One region of the Mesorhizobium sp. LNJC394B00 genome, then DNA from elsewhere that is predicted to be linked to it. Evidence: predicted binding sites of a transcription regulator. Region 1 holds the regulator's gene; the other holds the start of a gene.
What was found. Region 1 encodes LexA, which represses DNA repair genes until DNA is damaged. Its sites were predicted from a motif close to TGTTCNNNNTGTGTTCNG; they were not measured.
Positions count from the first base shown of each region.

Region 2: a site for LexA is predicted at 1,199-1,216, ahead of X751_RS149535 (YifB family Mg chelatase-like AAA ATPase). Genes of this name have one in related genera too.

Region 1 covers NZ_AYWH01000004.1:233,337-236,872, reverse strand. The annotation lists partial or broken gene X751_RS01000000163910 (ComEC/Rec2 family competence protein) at 1-976, shown strand, start outside; gene lexA (transcriptional repressor LexA) at 970-1,752, opposite strand; gene X751_RS146975 (GntR family transcriptional regulator) at 1,956-2,720, opposite strand; gene kynU (kynureninase) at 2,888-3,536, shown strand, end outside.
Region 2 covers NZ_AYWH01000003.1:46,185-49,720, reverse strand. The annotation lists gene X751_RS0133420 (glycosyltransferase) at 1-1,059, shown strand, start outside; gene X751_RS149535 (YifB family Mg chelatase-like AAA ATPase) at 1,311-2,843, shown strand; gene X751_RS149540 (malate synthase G) at 3,049-3,536, opposite strand, start outside.

The DNA of each region.
Region 1 (3,536 bases):
CTCGCCATGACCTCGATCATCGCCGGCAGTGCAACCTTGCTGTTCGCCATCTGGCATTTTCAGCGTGTGTCGCCGCTCAGCCTGATCGCCAATCTGGCCGTGATGCCGATTGTTTCGTTGATCGTCATGCCTTTTGCCGTGCTCAGCGCACTGGCGATGCCGTTCGGCGCCGACGGGCCGTTCCTCTATGTGATGGGCAAGGGTCTGATGGCGATGATCGCTATATCGGCCTGGATTTCCGAGCGCTCGCCGGTCGACGCCGTCGGGCTGATCTCCATCCGCTCGGTGCTGTTGGTGGCGGTCGCCCTCGTCATCGCCACCATGGCCACCACCTGGCTCAGGTTGGCGGCCGTGCCTTTCGCGCTGGCCGGCCTGTTGACGGTAGCCGCAGGTGCTTACGCCCGACGTGCTCATATCCGAGGATGCGCATCTGGTGGCCATGCCGATCGGTGGCGGCGAACTCGCCCTCAACCGCGAACGCTCCAACGAATTCACCACGGACAATTGGAAACGGGCGCTGCGGGCCGAAACCATTATCCCACCTGAGATTTTCGAGGCAACAGATACGCGGTTCGATCTCGATCCGCTCGATCTGCCGCCCGGCTCGCCCTTCTATTGCACCGGCGATCTCTGTATCGCCCGGCACCCTTCCGGAGCCATTGTGGCGCTTGCGAAAGACCGCAAGACGGCGCGGCCGGCCTGTGCCTTCGCGAGCCTGATCGTCATCGATGACGCCACCGCCTACAATCCGTGCCGCGACCCGCTGGTGCTGGTCGTGACGAAGAAACAGCTGGCCCGCGACGGCAGCGCCGCCGTCTTCTTCGATCCGCAATCGGCAGCTGCAGCGCCAACCATCCGCTTCGCCGTCGACAAGCCGTATCGCCCCTGGCACGAGCAACGCCGCTTCTCCCGCGAAGCGCGCGGCCTGCCGCCTTACAACCAGCGTGAAAAGTACAAACCCAAGCCGGCTCAGTAGCGCCGGATCAATCCGACAAGCTTGCCCTGCACCTTCACCCTGTCCGGTCCAAAAATGCGGGTCTCGTAGGCCGGGTTGGCGGCTTCCAGGGCGATCGAGGCGCCCTTGCGGCGGAAGCGTTTCAGGGTCGCTTCCTCATCGTCGACCAACGCCACCACGATCTCGCCGGGGCTGGCTGTGTCGGCATTGCGGATGATGACCGTGTCGCCATCGAAAATGCCGGCCTCGATCATCGAATCGCCCTTGACCTCGAGCGCGTAGTGTTCGCCGCCCATGATCATATCGGGCGGCACCGAGATCGAATGGGTCTGATGCTGGATGGCGTCGATCGGCACGCCGGCGGCGATGCGTCCCATAACCGGGATTGAAATCGCGGAAACGGCATCGTCATTGCCGGCCGACATCGAACGCGACGGCGAGCCCGGCTTGATCTGGCGGCCGAGACCGCCTTGGCCCATCGCGCCTTGTCCTTGGCCGCCTTGCCCTTGGCCGGTTTGACCAAGACTGCCCTGAATCACGCTCGGCGAAAACTTCCTCGCCGCATTGAGGCCTGGTGCGATCGAGTCGGGCAGCCGCAGCACTTCCAGCGCGCGCGCCCGGTTCGGCAGCCGGCGAATGAAACCGCGCTCCTCAAGCGCCGTGATCAGGCGGTGGATGCCGGACTTGGAGGCGAGGTCGAGCGCTTCCTTCATCTCGTCGAAGGACGGCGGGATTCCGCTCTCCTTCAGGCGTTCATGGATGAACATCAGAAGCTCATGTTGTTTGCGCGTCAGCATCGCGGCCCCCAAGGGTTCTGAAATCAGAATCAGAAAAAACAAACCCAGAACAAACACTATCTGTTCCAGTTGTGTTCCGCAACCTTTTAAAGTTTAATGAATGTGTTGACGTTTTGTTCAGCGTAACGTTCGGCGCTGCGGGCGCCGCCTGCGCCCATTTGCCGGCAACGGGTGAAACGAAGCCAAAGTGCCCTGCGCGTCGGCTACGACCGCCGCTTCCTTTTCGGACGGGGCTGCGCAGCATCCGCGCCGGGTTCGCTCTGGGCATAGACCTGCAGCGTGTAGCCGATGTGAGCGGTCATCAGAGTTTTCGCACGTTCGACGTCGCGATCGAGGGCCGCTTCCATCAGGGCGGTATGGTGTTCGATCGCCACGGCGTCGCGCAGGGCCGCCACGGCCTTCCGGTGTCCATCCGTGCGGCCGGCGGCGGCGCGCAGCGTCGGGGCCAGACCCAGAAAGCGGTGATGGCGATGCAATTGGTCGGAAATCGTCGCATTGAAGCGCAGCAGCCAGCTGGATGTCGCGGCACTGAGCAGCGCCGCATGGAAGGCATCGTGTTTTTCGTACCACGCGTCGACCGCATCATCCGATGGATCGTCGAGAACAGACCCGCACCGTGAGAGACGATAGTGGGCGGCAACGACCGCGTCTTCCCACTCACGGTCGCCCTCCTCGATCGATTCCACCAGCAGGGGCAGTTCGACCACCAGCCGCGCACGCGCCAAATCCTCGAGCTCCGCCCGAGAGACGGGAGCGACCGCAAACCCGCGGTTGCTGATGGCGGTCACAAGCCGTTCCGCCTCCAGCCGCGACAGCGCCTCGCGCAACGGCGTCCAGCCGATGCCGTAGGTGTTGCGCAGCGTGCTCAGCTTCAACGGCGCGGCAGGCGCCAGCCGGGTCGCAAGAATATCGCGCCTGAGCAGGCGATAGGCCGCTTCCGTCTTCGAGGTCTGCTCGTCACCCAGCATCGTGATCCATCAGACATAAACGCTCGGCGGATCATTATATATCAAAGCCTTTCAATGGGTGAATTATATATAATGTTTGACAGTTCAAGGGCGACCACTCAAGATCGCCGGCATGTTTGGGCGGCAGGCTCCGCCGCGCGCGTTTGTCCATGGAGGGGCGCCGGATCATGAGCACGACACCCGATCTCGCTACAATCGAAGCAATGGATGCCGCCGATCCGCTGCGCTCCATGCGCGAACGCTTTGTCTTGCCGCAAGGCGTGATTTATCTCGACGGCAATTCCCTGGGCGCCGCGTCAGCGGTCGTCTTCAGCGAACTGCAGCAGGCCGCCACGCAGGAATGGGCGCACGACCTCATTCGCGCCTGGAACACCGCCGGCTGGTTCAACATGCCGGTGGAACTCGGAGATCAGCTCGGGCGACTGATCGGCGCGGCTGATGGGCAGACGGTGGTCTGCGACACAACCTCGATCAACGTCTACAAGCTGCTGCACGCAGCGCTCGGCATGCGGCCGGATCGGTCGGTCATCGTTGCCGAGGGCGACAGTTTCCCGACCGACCTCTACATGGCCGAAGGCGTCGCCTCGACCCGGCCGGGAACGCGGCTGCGGCTGGAGGGCGTCGACGCGGCGGCAATCGAGGAGCTGATCGACGACAGCGTTGCCGTCATCCTGGTCAACCACGTCAACTACAAATCCGGCCAGTTGCGCGACATGACGGCGCTGACGCGCAAGGCACATGACGCCGGCGCGCTGATCATCTGGGATCTCTGCCACACGGCCGGCGCCTTGCCGGTCGAACTTGACCGTGCCAATG
Region 2 (3,536 bases), on a different contig from region 1:
CGTCATGGCCACAAACTCAGAAAAGGGCACCCTTCCGCGAAGTCGCAACCTGCTCTTCAGGCCAGTTTGCTGTCTGACGATCCGTTCATATCCTATTCGGGAATGTCCGGTACGCCGCTCGGATTAGCAAGTCATATGCCTTTCCTTCCACGCGGCCACCGCGCCTGGTTTCTCATCTCGCCAACCTGGTCCATCGAAAACAGTGCTAGCGTCAAAACCATCCGGACCTATGCCGTTCTGCATAGACTCAAGAACCCCCGTCACTCGCTAATCTTCCTATCCAACACTCAGGCCGAGGCTGATCTGTTGAATCAGTCCGGCGAGGCCGCCGTCCTGCACAACAAGACGTCAACAACCTCCGAACACATATTCAGGCCTCTCGATGACGTCCCTGTAGAATTTGATGCAATCTACAATGCGCAACTGGCTCCGTGGAAGCGCCATGACTTGTCGCTTGGCATCCAGCGTTGCGCATTTGTCTTCTATCGAGATTCAAGCGGGTCCTCCACGACGGAGTCGGAAAGAGCGCGAATAAATCGGCATAGGGAGCTCGCGCCGCATCACGTCTTTATCAACGAGTTTGACGGCACCGGCAAGCCGGTCCGATTGGCACCGGCTCAGGTGAACACGCATCTAAATCGTGCAGCCGTGGGAATCTGTCTCTCTCACCTGGAAGGACCAATGTTCGCCAGCACGGAATATCTTCTCGCGGGCCTTCCAGTGGTCACGACGCCGAACCATGGCGGCCGAGACCTTTATCTCGATGACGGCTATTCGCTTACAGTTCCACCCGATCCTCGATCCATCGCGGAGGCTGTCTTAGCGCTGAAGGAGCGACGAATTCCCCGGGATTACATTCGTTCGCAAACTTTGAAACGAATCGAACGAGACCGCGGGCGGTTCATAGACCTTGTAAACGAGATTTTTCTGGAGAGCGACTCTTCGCGCCGGATCGCCCTGCCTTGGCCTTTCAGATATCCTGTCATGGAGTGGCTTCCACCGCAGGTCGCGATCGATCGATCGCTTTCAGGTTCGGTCGATGCCTTCATCCCCGCTTAGAAGCAACACCCTCAGATTGCCGAAGGGCCTAGTCGCCCTTTGTTAAACGCGGTCGAGGAGGCGGAGCAGCCGTTCCATTTTGCTTAACCATCTTCCGTTTTTGCAACCGGCACAGCGCGCTGCAACCACCACGAATGCATGTTCCTGTAATGTTCTTGCCTTGGCCTGAAATCTATGGTTGTCTTGTCCTGACGTCGCTCGCGGTCTGAACCACAAGGCCGAGGCGAGCCGATATCCGGGGGCAGAGCAAGATGGTGGCGCGGGTTCGCACGGTTGCTTTCCAGGGCATCGAGGCCGTACCGGTCGATGTCCAGGTGATGATCGCGCCGGGCAAGGTCGGCATGCAGATCGTCGGGCTGGCCGACAAGGCGGTGGCCGAAAGCCGCGAGCGCGTGCAGGCGGCACTGCATGCGTCGGGGCTGTCGATGCCGTCGAAGAAGGTGACGGTCAACCTGGCGCCTGCCGATCTTCCCAAGGAAGGCAGCCATTACGACCTGCCGATCGCGCTCGGCCTGATGGCTGCACTCGGCGCCATTCCGGGCGACATGCTGGCCTCCTATGTCGTGCTCGGAGAATTGTCGCTCGACGGCACCATTGCCACGGTCGCCGGTGCGCTGCCGGCGGCGATCGGCGCCAATGCCGAGGGAAAGGGCCTGATCTGCCCGTTCGGCTGCGGGCCGGAAGCGGCCTGGGCGGGCAAGGATTTCGACATATTGGCGCCGCGCAGCCTGATTGCCATCGCCAATCATTTTCGCGGCACGCAGGTGCTGTCGCGGCCCGAGCCCGGCATCCATGTCTCGGCCCGCGACCTGCCCGACCTTTCAGACATCAAGGGCCAGGAAAGCGCCAAGCGGGCGCTGGAAGTGGCGGCGGCCGGCGGCCACAATCTCTTGATGGTAGGGCCTCCCGGCTCGGGAAAATCGATGCTGGCGCAAAGGCTGCCTTCGATCCTGCCGCCACTGGCGCCGAAGGAACTCCTGGAAGTCTCGATGGTCGCCTCGGTGGCGGGCGAACTCGGCGAAGGCAAGCTCACCGACCGGCGGCCGTTCCGCGCCCCGCACCACTCGGCTTCGATGGCGGCGATGGTCGGCGGCGGCATAAGGGCACGGCCGGGCGAAGTGTCGCTTGCCCACAACGGCGTGCTGTTCCTCGACGAGTTTCCCGAATTCACGCCGCAGACGCTGGATGCCCTGCGCCAACCGCTGGAGACCGGCGACTGCATGATCGCGCGCGCCAACCACCGCATCACCTATCCGGCCCGCATTCAGCTGGTGGCGGCGATGAACCCGTGCCGCTGCGGCATGGCCGGCGAGCCGGGCTATCGCTGCCTGCGCGGCGAGCGATGCCGCACGGATTACCAGGCGCGCATTTCCGGCCCGCTGCTCGACCGCATCGATCTCAGGATCGAGGTGCCCGCGGTCTCGGCCGCCGACCTGATCCGGCCGGACCGGGCGGAAAAAAGTGCTGCTGTTGCGTTGCGCGTGGCGCGCGCCCGCACCATCCAGCGCGAACGCTTCGAGCGGCTCGGCGTCACCAGCGCGACCACCAACGCGCATTGTTCGCCATCCGTTATCGAGGACATCGCGATGCCGGATGCCGCCGGCCTGTCGCTGTTGAAGGACGCCAGCGAAAAGCTCGGCTTTTCGGCACGCGCCTATCATCGGGTGCTGAAAGTGGCGCGCACGCTGGCCGATCTCGAAGCGAGAGAAACCGTCGGCCGCATTCACCTGGCCGAGGCGATTTCCTACCGCATGATGTCGGAGCGGGTGGCGCAGGCGGCGTAACGCTCCTCCTTGAGGGGAAGGTGGCCCCGAAGCGGCAGGGTGGGGGTCGCCGAAGAATGGTCGATCTTTTTGGAGCCGAGCCGAGAAAGGGCCTCTGCAATGACATTGCTTGTAGTGTCGTCCGAAGGGAGTCGCCGCACTTCACGCAGGACCCCACCCGGCCCTTCGGGCCACCCTCCCCTCAAGGGGGAGGGAAATGCAGGCGCTAATTCGCCCGCTCTTTCGCCTTCAGCTCCAGCCGCCGTGCGTGCAGCACCGGTTCCGTATAGCCATTCGGCTGTTCGCGGCCTCTAAACACCAGGTCGCAGGCGGCGTGGAAGGCGATGGAATTGTCGAAATCGGTGGCCATCGGGCGGTAGAGCGGGTCGCCGACATTTTGGAGGTCGACGATCGCTGCCATGCGCCGCAGCGAATCCATCACCTGGATCTGCGAGCACACCTTGTGGTGCAGCCAGTTGGCGATGTGCTGCGAGGAGATGCGCAGCGTGGCGCGGTCTTCCATCAGGCCGACATCGTTGATGTCGGGCACTTTCGAGCAGCCGACGCCCTGGTCGATCCAGCGCACGACATAGCCAAGAATACCTTGCGCATTGTTGTCGAGTTCGCGCTGGATCTCGTCGGGGGTCCAGTTCGGCCGCACCGCCACCGGCACCGACAATATATCATCGAGCTTCGCCTTCGGCCGGCTCTTGA